Regions from separate parts of the Caulobacter sp. LjRoot300 genome, predicted to be linked through region 1. Evidence: predicted binding sites of a transcription regulator. Region 1 holds the regulator's gene; the other holds the start of a gene.
The links. Region 1 encodes HrcA, which represses chaperone genes, less so after heat shock. Its sites were predicted from a motif close to GTTAGCANTCNNNNNNNNNGANTGCTAAC; they were not measured.
Positions count from the first base shown of each region.

Region 2: groES (co-chaperone GroES) is a predicted target of HrcA. The motif match lies at 3,218-3,246, and genes of this name have one in related genera.

Region 1 covers NZ_CAXUSA020000002.1:860,828-868,024, reverse strand. The annotation lists gene ACSQ2G_RS09350 (DUF2975 domain-containing protein) at 1-381, shown strand, start outside; gene ACSQ2G_RS09345 (helix-turn-helix domain-containing protein) at 405-635, shown strand; gene rph (ribonuclease PH) at 796-1,512, opposite strand; gene hrcA (heat-inducible transcriptional repressor HrcA) at 1,626-2,702, shown strand; gene grpE (nucleotide exchange factor GrpE) at 2,711-3,346, shown strand; gene ACSQ2G_RS09325 (low molecular weight protein-tyrosine-phosphatase) at 3,435-3,905, opposite strand; gene msrA (peptide-methionine (S)-S-oxide reductase MsrA) at 4,004-4,522, shown strand; gene dnaN (DNA polymerase III subunit beta) at 4,683-5,801, shown strand; gene ACSQ2G_RS09310 (hypothetical protein) at 5,946-6,449, shown strand; gene ACSQ2G_RS09305 (VOC family protein) at 6,777-7,151, shown strand.
Region 2 covers NZ_CAXUSA020000004.1:204,436-211,632, reverse strand. The annotation lists gene ACSQ2G_RS15390 (AraC family transcriptional regulator) at 1-531, shown strand, start outside; gene ACSQ2G_RS15385 (peptidylprolyl isomerase) at 804-1,469, opposite strand; gene ACSQ2G_RS15380 (DUF4345 family protein) at 1,639-2,100, opposite strand; gene ACSQ2G_RS15375 (VOC family protein) at 2,242-2,667, opposite strand; gene ACSQ2G_RS15370 (protease inhibitor I42 family protein) at 2,667-3,089, opposite strand; gene groES (co-chaperone GroES) at 3,307-3,597, shown strand; gene groL (chaperonin GroEL) at 3,653-5,299, shown strand; gene ACSQ2G_RS15355 (LysR family transcriptional regulator) at 5,371-6,315, opposite strand; gene ACSQ2G_RS15350 (MBL fold metallo-hydrolase) at 6,412-7,197, shown strand, end outside.

The DNA of each region.
Region 1 (7,197 bases):
CTGCACATCGGCAGCTCGATCGACGAACTGATCAGCAAGGGGCCGCTGTTCGCCGGCGCCCTGGGCGCCTGGGCGCTGCTGTCGGGCGGCTGGATGGTGATCGTCGAGCGCCTGCGGCGGGTGTTCTCCACCCTGACCGCCGGCGATCCGTTCCATCCGGACAATGTCCGCCGCCTGCGGGTGGTGGGCCTAGTCCTGGCCGCCCTGGAGATCGGCCACTACATCTTCGCCGCCCTGGCCAAGTGGCTAGCCCCGGACGCCAAGATCGTCGACGGCTCGTTCAGCCTCAGCGCCTGGTTCCCGGTCCTGGTGGTGTTCGTGCTGGCCGAGGTCTTCCGCGAGGGCGCGCGCCTTCGCCGCGAAGCCGAACTGACAATCTGACGACGCGGAGACGAGAGAACCCCATGGCCATCCGCGTGCAACTGGACCGCATCCTGCTGGAGCGACGGATGTCGCTGACCGAACTGTCGGACCGGGTCGGCGTGACCATCGCCAACCTGTCGATCCTCAAGACCGGCAAGGCCCGCGCCGTGCGCTTCACCACCCTGGACGCCCTGTGCCGCGAACTGGACTGCCAGCCGGGGGATCTGATGACGTATGAGCCGGGGCCGGGCGAGGTTCATGAGGAGGACTGAGGGCCCGCCCTCGCGCTCACCTTTTAGCCGTCATTCCGGGCCTTGTGCCCGGAACCCCTGGTTCAGCCGAGGGTGAGGCGCCTTGGCGCGCCAGCGCGCCCCCCTCCTGCCCATGCGGCGGACGGAGGGGTCCCGGGCACGAGGCCCGGGATGGCGGAGATTATTTGGACACCGCTTCCCGCTGCTTGACGAACAGCTCGCCGATCCCCTTCTCCGCCAGGGCGAACAGGCTCTCGAACTCCGCCCGCGTGAAGCCGCGCTTCTCGCCGGTGGCCTGGATCTCGACGATGTCGCCGGCGTTGGTCAGCACGAAGTTGCTGTCGGCCTCGGCCTGGCTGTCTTCCTCGTAGTCGAGGTCCAGCACCGGGGTGTCCTTGAACACGCCGCACGAGACGGCCGCCACCTGGCCCAGGATCGGATCGGTCTTCAGCACGCCTTCCTCGATCAGGTAGTTGACGGCGATGCGCAGGGCCACCCAGGCGCCGGTGATGGCGGCGGTGCGGGTGCCGCCGTCGGCCTGGATGACGTCGCAGTCCAGGCTGATCTGGCGTTCGCCCAAGGCCTTCATGTCGACCACGGCGCGCAGGGAGCGGCCGATCAGGCGCTGGATTTCCTGGGTGCGGCCGCTCTGCTTGCCCAGGGCGGCTTCACGGCGACCGCGGGTGTGGGTGGCGCGGGGAAGCATGCCGTACTCGGCCGTGACCCAGCCCGCGCCCTTGTTGCGCATCCAGCCCGGGACGCTTTCCTCGACCGTGGCGGTGACCAGCACCTTGGTGTGGCCGAAGCTGACCAGGCACGAGCCTTCGGCATAGCGGTTGACGCCGGTCTCCAGCGTGACTTCGCGCGTTTGGTCGGGGGCGCGTTCGGACGGACGCATGGAACAACTCCGGGGCTTTGCGTGATAGGATGGGGCCGCTTATCCTAACTTCAGCGGGGTCGTCCAATCCCGTCGGAACCTGGGGAGCCCGCCAGGGCGCGTTCGAAGGCTAGATGACACAGCTTTTTTCGGGTTTTTCCGCTCAGACTCCCAGTCTCACCGACCTGGACGCCCGCGCCCGCGACATCTTCCGGCGGGTGGTCGAATCCTATCTCGAAACCGGCGAACCGGTCGGTTCGCGGACCATTTCACGCGGCGGGGTGGCGCTGTCGCCGGCCTCGATCCGCAACACCATGCAGGACTTGGCCCAGCTGGGCCTGCTGGACGCCCCCCACACCAGCGCCGGGCGCATCCCCACCCATGCCGGCCTGCGGATGTTCGTCGACGGCCTGCTGGAGGTGGGCGACATCGGCGAGGAGGAGCGGCGGACCATCGAGTCGCGGCTGTTCGCCCACGGCCGCTCGTTCGAGGAGGCGATGGGCGAGGCCAGCGCCATCCTGTCGGGCCTGGCCGGCGGGGCCGGGGTGGTGGTGGCGCCGGTCCGCGAGGGCGGGGTCAAGCACGTGGAGTTCGTCGCCCTGGGCGCCGACCAGGCCCTGGCGATCATGGTGTTCGACGACGGCACGGTCGAGAATCGGCTGATGAAGCGCGCCGCCGGCGTCACGCCCGCCGCGCTGCAGGAGGCCTCCAACTTCCTCAACGCCCGCCTGCGGGGCCGCACGCTCAACGAGGCCAAGGTCGAGATGGCCGCCGAGCTGGACGCGGCTCGGCGTGAACTGGATACGACGGCGGCGCGTTTGGTCGAGGACGGCCTGGCCGCCTGGAGCGGCGGCGACGACGCCGACCGCGCCCTGATCGTCCGGGGTCGCGCCAACCTGTTGGCCGACACCAGCGCCCGGGAGGACCTGGAGCGCGTGCGGCGGCTGTTCGACGACCTGGAGCAGAAGGGCCAGCTGATCGGCCTGCTGGACGACGTGCGGACCGCCGAGGGCGTGCGCATTTTCATCGGGGCCGAAACGCGACTCTTTTCGCTTTCGGGTTCCTCCCTGATCGCGGCGCCCTATATGACGGGCCGACAGAAGGTGCTGGGGGCGATCGGCGTGATCGGTCCCACCCGCTTAAACTATGCCCGGGTGATCCCGCTGGTGGACTATACCGCCCGCGTGCTCGGCCGGATGATGGACGGATAGAGGACGAGATGACCGACGAACAGACGCCGGCCGAAGACGTGGCCTTCGAGGCCGACCAGGCTTCTTGGGAAGACGCGTCGCAGGAGATCGAGGCGCTGAAGCTGGAAGTGGCCAACCTGAAGGATCAGGCCCTGCGCTACCTGGCCGACGCCGAGAACACCAAGCGCCGGGCCGAGCGCGAGAGCAACGACGCCCGCGCCTACGCCATCCAGAAGTTCGCCCGCGACCTGCTGGGCGTGGCCGACAACCTGTCGCGCGCCACCGCCCACAGCCCGCGCGAGTCGCAGGACGCGGCGGTGACCAACTTCATCATCGGCGTCGAGATGACCGAGAAGGAGCTGCTGGCGGCCTTCGATCGCAACGGCCTCAAGAAGATCGACCCGGGCAAGGGCGAGAAGTTCGATCCCCACCTGCACCAGGCGGTGATGGAGCAGCCCTCGGACGAGGTCTCGGCCGGCGGCGTCGTCCAGGTGCTGCAGGCCGGCTACGAGCTGATGGGCCGCCTGGTCCGCCCGGCCATGGTCGCCGTGGCCGCCAAGGGCTCGAAAGGCCCGGACGCCCCGGCCGAGCCGACGGCGGGCGCGGCGAACCCCTACGCCAGCACCGACGCCGATACCGGCGGGGCTTTCGACACGAAGGCTTGAGGCCGGCCTGAGCTGCAATTTGGTTGTCATCCCGGACAGCGCTACGCGCTTCCGGGATGACAACTTCTGTAGCGTGTAGGGCAAACCCTCAGCCCTCCCCCTCGATCCGATCCGCCAACCCCTTGGCCCCCGCCACGGCGTCGGCCCAGGTCACGTCGAAATCGGCGTCCTCGCCAAGGTAGGGATCGGCCACCGACTTGCCCTGGCGCCCTTCGACCACATCCAGCAACAGCAGCAGCTCGGCCGTCGCGTCGGCCGGCCGCAAGGCCTTCAGGTCCGCCAGGTTGGCGCGGTCCAGGGCGACGACGTGGGTGAACCGGCGGAAGTCGTCGGGCGTCACCTGCCGTCCGCGATAGCCGGAGATGTCGATCCCCCGCCGCAGCGCCACCGCCTGGGCCCGGCGGTCGGGCGGATGGCCGACGTGCCAGGAACCGGTGCCGGCCGAATCGACCTCGACCTCCAGCCCGCGCCGCGTGGCTTCCTGGCGGAAAGCCGCCTCGGCCAGGGGCGAGCGGCAGATGTTTCCCAGGCAGACGAACAGGACGGCGGGTCGCGGCACGGGCAGCCTTTCCAGCAAAAGACCGCGCCGCTTGCGCGCACGGCCGTCAGGCCCAACATGTAGCCTCGCCCACGCTGACGATGAAAGGACATCACCCCATGACCACCGAGACCGCGATCCTCGCCGGCGGCTGCTTCTGGGGCGTCCAGGACCTGCTGCGCCGCTATCCCGGCGTGCTGAAGACCCGCGTCGGCTATTCCGGCGGCGACGTGCCCAACGCCACCTATCGCAACCACGGGACCCACGCCGAGGCGATCGAGATCATCTTCGATCCCGCCGTGATCAGCTATCGCCGGATCCTGGAGTTCTTCTTCCAGATCCACGACCCGACCACCCTGAATCGCCAGGGCAACGACATCGGGCTCAGCTACCGCTCGGCGATCTTCTACACCAGCGAGGAGCAGAAGCGGGTCGCCGAGGAGACCATCGAGGACGTCGAGGCCTCGGGCCTGTGGCCGGGCAAGGTGGTGACCGAGGTGGCTCCCGCCGGCCCGTTCTGGGAGGCCGAGCCCGAGCACCAGGACTATCTGGAGCGGATCCCCAACGGCTATACCTGCCACTTCATCCGCCCGGGCTGGACCCTGCCGACCAAGGCCGAGCGCGCGGCGGCCGTCTAGGCCGGATCGGCTCTGCGCGACGGGGCGCGCATTTCGCCGCACCCCGTCGCGCGCCCCCTCTTCCCCAGCGGCGCGATTACGCTAATGTCGCAAGTCCATTCATTGCGGGGCCGCGGGGGATTCTCTCTGTCGGCGGCGGCCCTGGGACCTGGACCGAGATATGAAGCTTACCATCGAGCGGGCGGCGCTGCTGAAGGCGCTGGGTCACGTGCAGAGCGTCGTTGAGCGCCGCAACACCATCCCGATCCTGTCGAACATCCTGCTGTCGGCCGATCGCGACACCCTGTCGTTCTCGGCCACCGACCTGGACATGGAGATCATCGACGAGGGCCTGGCCCAGATCGACGTGCCCGGCCAGATCACCGCCCCGGCCCACACCCTGTATGAAATCGTCCGCAAGCTGCCCGACGGCTCGGACGTCTCGCTCAGCTTCAGCGGCGACGACCCGCGCCTGGTGATCCAGGCCGGCCGCTCGCGCTTCAACTTGCCGGTGCTGCCGGCCGGCGACTTTCCGGTGATGAGCAGCGACGGCCTGTCGGGCCGCATCTCGGTCGACACCAACGAGCTGATCCGGCTGATCGACAAGACCCGATTCGCGATCTCGACCGAAGAGACCCGCTACTATCTGAACGGCCTGTACCTGCACACCGTCAACGACGGCGGCGTGACCAAGCTGCGCGCCGTGGCCACCGACGGCCACCGCCTGGCCCTGGCCGAGATGGACGCTCCCGAGGGCGCGGCCGGCCTGCCCGGCATCATCGTGCCGCGCAAGACCATCCAGGAGGCCCGCCGCCTGATGGAATCGGCCGGCGAGCAGGTCGACCTGCAGGTCTCGGCCCAGAAGGTCCGCTTCGAGTTCGGCCGCGCCGCCCTGACCTCCAAGGTCATCGATGGCGCTTTCCCGGACTATTTGCGCGTCATCCCGCGCGACAACGCCAAGATCCTGACCCTGGACAACGACCTGTTCGCCAAGGCCGTCGATCGGGTGGCCACCATCTCGGCCGAGAAGAGCCGCTCGGTGAAGCTGGCCGTCGAGCCCGGCCGCATCACCCTGACGGTCCGCAACATGGAGGCCGGCCAGGCGGTGGAAGAGGTCGAGGTCGACTACGACGGCGAGGCCTTCGAGATCGGCTTCAACGCCCGCTACCTGCTGGACGTCTGCGGCCAGATCGGCGGGCCGATCGCCGAGTTCCGCTTCGCCGACCCGGCCTCGCCCACCCTGGTGGTCGACCCGACCGACCCGGGCGTCAAATACGTGCTGATGCCGCTGCGGGTGTAAGGCTTCCAGCGTCGAATCTTCTGGAAACGGGCGCCGCGTGCGCCCGTTTTGCCGCGGAAATTCGAACCTCCCGCCCGATCAATCCAGGATTGACGGACTCCCCAAAGTCCCCTCCCACTGTGTCCACAAGACGAGGGGGGACGATTGGGCGATCCGAAGGGGCCACTGTCGAGCCAAAGCGCCGAGGCCGACCGGCGCGGGCGTCGGAACATCCTCGACAGCGGCATGAGCCTGGGCGGATGGATCGTGATCGCCGCGTCGCTGGGCCTCTGCGCCGCGTTCTATCTGGCCCAGAAAGACGCGTCGACGGACGAGGCGACGTTCTGGAGCCTTCGCGGTCCGCCCTGCCCGTCCCTGGACCAAGCCAGCTACCAGCGCGCCTGGGGGACGGCTCAGGTCACGCGGTACGACGGGGCGAGCTTCGAATACCGGGTCGGCCACATGATGTGCACCCGACGGCCCGACGAACGCGGAGCGGGCCTGCATCCCGTCTGTCAATTCACGGGACCGGTCTTTCTGGGCGTCGAAACCGGCGGCGAGCGCTACTATTTCGCGCCGCCCTCACGCTATGCGGCCCGCGTGGCGATCCTGGACGGCCAGCCCCGTTGCGTGCTGATCCCACGCTTCAAAATGAACGCTCATCGATAGAGGCAGACCGCCTGGCAGACGGCGTGATCTCAAGCGACCCCGAGAACCCGCACGACCAACCAGAGCGCTCCGCAAACGACCGCCCAACCGATCGCGATACCGAGTTCGGGATTGTTTTGCCACCACTGACGCGTGGCGTCGGAAGCCTTGAGTCTCATGTTCCCTCCCCAGGGTTTGTTACCGCTATTCAGGCCCTAGACACGCCGCCGCGCAAGCAACTTCCGGTACCTGCGACGACTTGCGCAGTCGTATCCAGGTCGAGCACGCCCCTTGTCGCAGTCTTTTCGCGTGCTAGCCTCCGTTTCTAAGAAGACGGGAGGGATGCGCATGGCCAGGGTCAGCTACATGACGGTGGGGTCCAACCGGCTCGAGGAGGCCAAGGCCTTCTACGACGCCCTGCTGGGATCGATCGGCATGAGCGGCGTCTTCGAGCACCCGTCGGGCGGGCGGCTCTATCGTGGCAAGGGCACGGGCCTGTTCGGCGTGCTGGGCCCCTATGACGGCCAGCCAGCCTGCGTGGGCAACGGCGTGATGGGCGGTTTCGACTTCGAGAGCCGCGAGGCGGTCGACGCCTTCCATGCTCAGGCGATCGCGCTGGGCGGGACCTGCGAGGGCGCGCCGGGCGAGCGCATGCCCGGCGCCTATTTCGCCTATTTCCGCGATCTCGATGGCAACAAGCTCTGCGGCTACAAGTTCGGCTGAGGCTCGGCTTCCGATCGGGGGCCGAACCCCCATATCCTCGCCCAGG
Region 2 (7,197 bases), on a different contig from region 1:
GAGCCGTGGCTTGCGGCCATTTCGCCGCTCAACGCAGCCAGGAGCAAGATCATGCAAGAGACCTTCACCCCCGACCAGGTCACGATCCGCCAGGTGGGGCCGACCCGCGTGGCGATGTTCGAGCACCGGGGCGACCCGGAGACCTTCGACGTCACCCGCGAGCGGTTCATCGCCTGGCGCAAGGCGGCTGGACTGACGCCCAAGACCAGTTCGACCTTCAACATCTGGTACACCGAGCGGCGGCCCGCCAATCCAGCCGACTATCGGATGGACCTGTGCGTCGGCGTCTCCGCCGACCAGAAAATCGACGGCGAGGGGGTCCGGGAAGGCGAAATCCCCGGCGGGCGCTGCGCGGTGCTGCGGGTGACGGGCGACACCCACAATCTGGAGCCCGCCGCCCTCTATCTCTACCGTGACTGGCTGCCGGCCAGCGGCGAGGACATGCGCGATTTCCCGATCTACTGCCAACGCTTCTTCCTGGACACGCCGGAACAAGGCACGGCGGCGGAGCTGCATTTGCCGTTGAGGTGAGACACCTCGCTCACCCCATCCTGGGCCTTCGAAAAGTCCGCTCGGCGCGGCCGGTGGGGGGCTATCGCATATGGCCAAAAACGTTTGTCATCCCGGACGAGCGCGCAGCGCGAAGATCCGGGACCGGGGCGTGAACGCGGCGCTTGCGGCGGTCCCGGATCGGCGCTCGGCTTCGCCGAGCTTGTCCGGGATGACAGCTTTTTTCAGAGCAAATCTATAGGCGATAGCCCTGTGGCCGGTGGAGGGGGGCGCCAATCCGGTGGGGGCTCGCTTCAGAGCTTCGGCGGGGCCGTCACGTCCGGTCCCGTCGGGGCCGCGACGCGGCGGGCCGAGGTGATCGGCACCGGCGGGTCGAGGATCTGGCCCTTCATCACCGGATTGATCGCCTTGCCGGGCGTCGGCAGGGCCAGGATCTTCTTGGCCACGTCCATCCCCTGGACCACGCGGCCGAAGGCGGCGAAGCCGAGGTTGTCGCCGGTTCCGGCCGGATTGGCGTCCAAATAGGGCGCGTCGCCGATGCAGATGAAGAAGTCCGAGGTGGCCGTGCCCGGCGCGGTGCGGGCGATCGAGACCGTTCCGTCGACATGCTTCAGCCCGGTCTGGCTGGTGGGCTCGTGGGCGACCGGCGGCAGGGCGCCGACGTTCTGCAGCCCGCCCTGGATCAGGCCGTAGTCCACCGCTCCCGGCGCCCGCGAGGCCCGGAAGAAGGTCGCCTTGTCGTAGAGCTTCCTGTCGACATAGCGCAGGAAGTTGGCGGTGGTGATCGGCGCCTGGGCCACGGCCAGCTCGATGACGATCCGACCCTGCGGGGTGTCGAGGGCGACATAGACCGGCGGCTTGGGCGCCGGAGCCGGGGTCGTCTGGGCGGCGGCCGGGAAGGCGGCCAGCAGGCCGGCGCCGACCAGGATCTCGCGGCGGAGGAGGGGGCGTTGGGTCATGGGGGGAAGCCTAACAGGTCCTCCCCCCATGGGGGAGGTGTCGGCGCAGCCGACGGAGGGGGGATTGGCCTGTGGCCAGCAGGATCGTAATCGGCGGTCCCAGAACTCCCCCCACCGATCGCTGCGCGATCGCCTCCCCCACAGGGGGAGGACCTTCGCGGGGCAGGTCTCAGACCAGCATCCCGTGCCCGCGCAGCACCACCAGCCGGCCGGGGTTGAAGAACGGCAGGGACAGGGTGACGGCGATCATCACCTCGAAGACCAGGCTGCCCAGGTTGAAGCGGCCGCGCGCCCGGTCGACCAGGGCCGAGACCGCGCGGCCCAGGGCCGCGCCGGCCCAGGCCATGGCCAGGGCGAAGGCCATGGCCGCCCCGACATGCGACTGGTAGCCCAGGAACAGGGCCGCGGCGGCGTGCGACAGGATCAGCAGGCCGCCCAGGGCCCGGCCCTCGGTCTTGCCCGCGATCCGGGCGCTCGCGGCGGGCGTGGCCTCGTCGCCGTCGCCGGCGTCGTCGTCCAGGGCGGTCAGGCCGAGAACCGCGCCGGGCCGGACCAGGGTCAGGCCGCCCAGCACCCCGCCGATCACGCAGGCGATCATCGCCAGGACGAGGGCAAGGCCGTAGCTCGAAATCGTCACGCCGATCTGGTCTCCAACCGCTTTTCGGGGGCCCTAGAGCAAGCCGCGCGATACAGGAATCGCACGGCTTGCTCTAGATTTTTGTTTTCGCATCGCTTTCGCGGAAAACCGGCATCCACTTTTCCGCGCGATGCTCTAGGCGGGCGCATGGCAGACGGCCTCGACATTGCGGCCGTCCGGGTCGAGCACGAAGGCTCCATAGTAGTTGGGGTGATAATGCGGCCGAACCCCGGGAGGCCCGTTGTCCGCGCCGCCGGCCGCCAGGGCCGCGGCGTGGAAGGCGTCCACTTGGGCCCGCGTCGCGGCGACGAAGGCGATGTGCATGGGGGCCGCGCTGATCGGCGCCTGCGGCGTCTCGGCGCCGGCGATCCAGAAGCTGGGCTTGCCGGCCTGGTGGCTTCGGCCGTCGGCCCGCGGGCCGTAGCCCATATAGGCGACCGTGCCGCTCTCCTCGGCGCTGACATGGTGCACGATCTCGATGTCCAGCGGCGCGAAGACCGCGTCGTAGAACGCCTTGCACGCGGCGACGTCGCGAACGGTCAGGCTGACATGGTCGATCATCAGCGCACCCTGACCTTGAACACCGCCTTGCGGTCGCCGGGCTTGTCCGGCTCCCAGGGGCGCTTGAAGGTGAAGACCAGGTCGGTCCGGCCGCGACCGGCCCCCTGGTAGCTGTAGGCGGTGGTCAGCCGCCCGCCGGGCAGGCCGGGAGAGGCGGCGACGTCCTGGCTGGAGCCGCCGCCCAGCACCAGGGGCGAGGCCTCGCGGTCCAGCCGCCACGCGTAGCCGGTCCCGGCGTTCGACGACAGCCGCACCTCCAGGCGCTGGCCGCGCGCCAGCGCGACCGGGCCGGCGTCGGCCTCGGTGACCACCCGCGGCGCGGGCGGCGCGGCGGTGGCGCAGGCGGCCAGCCCGGCCGAAAGGGTCAGAAGGCCGATCAGGGCCAGGGCCGGGGCCAGGTTCGAGGCGTTCATCGTCTTCATGCCGCCGTCTTCCTCCCTATCTATGTCCGTCGCCGGACCGGCGCCGGTCCCGGGGCGGGTTCGCCCACAGGAAATCGGCGACCGTCGTCCTTGACTCACCCCGCCGCCGGTCCTAACTCCTGCCCGGCGTTGGCACTCGATGGGAGCGACTGCTAACAGCGACGCTCCCCGCTTGCCGACGGACCTTAAATGAAACCGTCCCGACGGAGAACGAGTCATGAAATTTCGCCCTCTCGGCGACCGCGTCCTGGTGAAGCGTGTCGAAGAAGAAACCAAGACCAAGGGCGGGATCATCATCCCCGACACCGCCAAGGAAAAGCCGCAGGAAGGCGAAGTCGTCGCCGTCGGCCCCGGCGCCCGCAACGACAAGGGCGACATCGTCGCCCTGGACGTGAAGGCCGGCGACCGCATCCTGTTCGGCAAGTGGTCCGGCACCGAAGTGAAGGTGGACGGCCAGGATCTGCTGATCATGAAGGAAAGCGACGTCCTGGGCATCGTCGAGGCGTAAGCCCGACCTGTCCTCCGCTTTCGACTCCAAGTTTCTCTTTTAGAAGGGCTCTCAAATGGCCGCTAAAGACGTCTATTTCTCCTCCGACGCGCGCGACAAGATGCTGCGCGGCGTCAACATCCTCGCCAACGCGGTGAAGGTGACCCTGGGCCCCAAGGGCCGCAACGTCGTGATCGAAAAGTCGTTCGGCGCCCCGCGCTCGACCAAGGACGGCGTCTCGGTCGCCAAGGAAATCGAACTGGCTGACAAGTTCGAGAACCTCGGCGCGCAGATGATCCGCGAAGTCGCGTCCAAGACCAACGACAAGGCCGGCGACGGCACCACCACCGCCACCGTGCTGGCCCAGGCCATCGTCCAGGAAGGCCTCAAGTCGGTCGCCGCCGGCATGAACCCGATGGACCTGAAGCGCGGCATCGACAAGGCCGTCCACGTCGTCGTCGACTCCATCAAGGCGTCGTCGAAGAAGGTCACCACCAACAACGAGATCGCCCAGGTCGGCACCATCTCGGCCAACGGTGACAAGGACGTCGGCGAGATGATCGCCAAGGCCATGGACAAGGTCGGCAACGAAGGCGTCATCACCGTCGAGGAAGCCAAGACCGCCGAGACCGAACTCGACGTCGTCGAAGGCATGCAGTTCGACCGCGGCTACCTGTCGCCGTACTTCATCACCAACGCCGACAAGATGGAAGTCCAGCTCGAAGAGCCGCTCATCCTGCTGTTCGAAAAGAAGCTGTCGTCGCTGCAGCCGCTGCTGCCGGTGCTGGAAGCCGTCGTCCAGTCGGGCCGTCCGCTGGTGATCATCGCCGAGGACGTCGAGGGCGAAGCCCTGGCCACCCTGGTGGTCAACAAGCTGCGTGGCGGCCTGCGCGTCGCCGCCGTCAAGGCTCCGGGCTTCGGCGATCGCCGCAAGGCCATGCTGGAAGACATCGCCATCCTGACCGGCGCCCAGGTCGTCAGCGAAGACCTCGGCATCAAGCTCGAGAACGTCTCGCTCGACATGCTGGGCAAGGCCAAGAAGGTCTCGATCACCAAGGACGACACCACCATCGTGGACGGCGTCGGTGAGAAGTCGGCCATCGAGGCCCGCATCTCGCAGATCAAGAAGCAGATCGAGGACACCACCTCGGACTACGACAAGGAAAAGCTGCAAGAGCGTCTGGCCAAGCTGGCCGGCGGCGTGGCGGTCATCCGCGTCGGCGGCTCGACCGAAGTCGAGGTGAAGGAAAAGAAGGACCGCGTCGACGACGCCCTGAACGCGACCCGCGCGGCCGTGGAAGAAGGCATCGTCCCCGGCGGCGGCGTGGCTCTGCTGAAGGCTTCCAAGGCCCTGGCGACCCTGGTCGGCGACAATGACGACCAGACCGCCGGCATCGCCATCGTCCGTCGCGCCCTGCAGGCTCCGATCCGCCAGATCGCCGAGAACGCCGGCGTCGAAGGCTCGATCGTGGTCGGCAAGGTCCTCGAAAGCGACTCGGCCACCTTCGGCTTCAACGCCCAGACCGAGCAGTATGTCGACCTGATCACCGACGGCGTCATCGACCCCGCCAAGGTGGTCCGCACCGCCCTGCAGGACGCCGCCTCGGTGGCCGGCCTGCTGATCACCACCGAAGCCGCCATCGTCGAGGCGCCCAAGAAGGGCGGCGGCGCCGGCGGTCCTCCCGGCGGCGGCATGGGCGGCATGGGCGACATGGACTTCTAAGAAGTCCGGTCAGCTCAAGCTGAACGAAATGAGGAGGGCGGGGCCGAAAGGTCCCGCCCTTTTTCTTTTGGCTATTGCGCTTGCGTCCGACGCCGCTCCCACGCGGCCAGGATGTCGAGAAAGGCCGTGACCCGGGCGCGCCGAAAGCGGGTGGCGGGCGTGACGGCGTAGATCCCGCCGCTCTCGAGGCTCCAGGCGGGCAGCACGCGCGCCAGGCGGCCGCTGGCCAGGTCGGCTTGCACCGCATAGTCCGGCAGGACCGAGAGGCCCACGCCGGCCCGCACCGCCTCCAGAACCCCCAGGGTGGCGTCGATCGCCAGCGCCGCCGACACCCGCACCGACCGCTGCTGGCCTTCGCCGTTGGAAAAGGTCCAGCCCAGCGGGTCGCGCAGGACGCTGTTGGCGACGAAGGGCAGGCCGGCGACCTGGCCGGGCTCGGCGTCGTCGCCGAGGCGGGCCGCCAGGGCCGGGCTGGCGACCAGGATCTGCTGGAAGGATCCGATCCGCCGCGCCCGCAAGGCGCTGTCGGTCAGCCAGCCGACCCGGATCGCCAGCTCCATGTCCTTTTCGACCGGATCCAGGGTCCGGTCGCTGATCACCAGGTCGGCGGTGCAGGCGGGAAACCGCCGGTGGAACTCGGCGATCGCCGGGACGACGACGGCGACGCCATAGTCGAACGGCGCGGTCAGCCGCAGCATGCCGGTCGGCGCGCGGTCGTCGGCCTCGAGACCGTCGAAGGCCTCCTGGGCCTCGGACAGCACGCGGGCGCAACGTTCGTAGAAGGCGCGGCCCTCCTCGGTCGGCCGCACGCTGCGGGTGGTGCGGACCAGCAGGGTGGTCTCGAACGCGCGCTCGAGCTTGGCGACCTGCTGGCTGACCACCGCCTTGGTGATGCCCAGCCGATCGGCCGCCGCCGTGAACGAGCCGGTTTCGACCACCTCGGCGAAATAGGCCATGCGCTTGAGATTGTTGAGGCCGCGATCGGCGCCGTCCCGGTGATTGTATGTCTGTGACATACGATCAGTGTATTTTCCCGACCTTCGCAGCGCAATCGGCCGGGCGCATCCTGCGGGCGGATCAGGAGCCCCCTCATGCCCACCCGGAGACTGATGATGACGATGATCGCAGGCGGCGCCGCCGCAACCCTCGCCGGCCAAGGCGACGCCCTGGCCGCCGGCGTCACGCTCGACTGGAAGGCCTTCCCCGCCGGGGAGACCGGCTTCTTCCGCGCGCCGGTCCTGGTCTGGGGCCCCAAGGAGGCCGTGCTGATCGACGGCGGCTTCACCCTGCCCGACGGCCGGGCGCTGGCCGACGCCGTCAAGGCCACGGGCCGCCAGCTGACGACCGTCTATGTCAGCCAGAGCGACCCGGACTACTATTTCAGCCTGGGACCGATCAAGGCCGCCTTCCCGGACGCCAAGGTGCTGGCCGCCTCGGACACCATCGCGGCGATCCAGGCCAGCGTCGAGAAGAAGCTGGCCACCTGGGGTCCGCAGCTGGGCGACAACGGCCCCAAGACCCTGGCCGACATCGTCATGCCGACCGCCTTCGACGGCGATCACCTGACGGTCGACGGCCAGGTCATTCAGATCGTCCCGGTCCAGGGCCTGGCCAATCGCCGCTACCTCTGGGCGCCGTCGCTTTCGGCGATCTTCGGCGGCGTGCTGGTGTTTTCCGGCGTCCATGTCTGGACCGCCGACACGGCGGGCGCCGAGGCCCGCGCGGCCTGGGTCCGGCAGCTGGACGCCATGCTGGCCCGCAAGCCGGCCGTGGTCGTGCCCGGCCACATGACGCTCGCGGCGCCGACCGGCCCGGCGGCGCTGACCTACACCCGCGACTATCTGCTGGCCTTCGAGCAGGAACTGGCCAAGGCCAAGGACTCCGCCGCCCTGATCGCG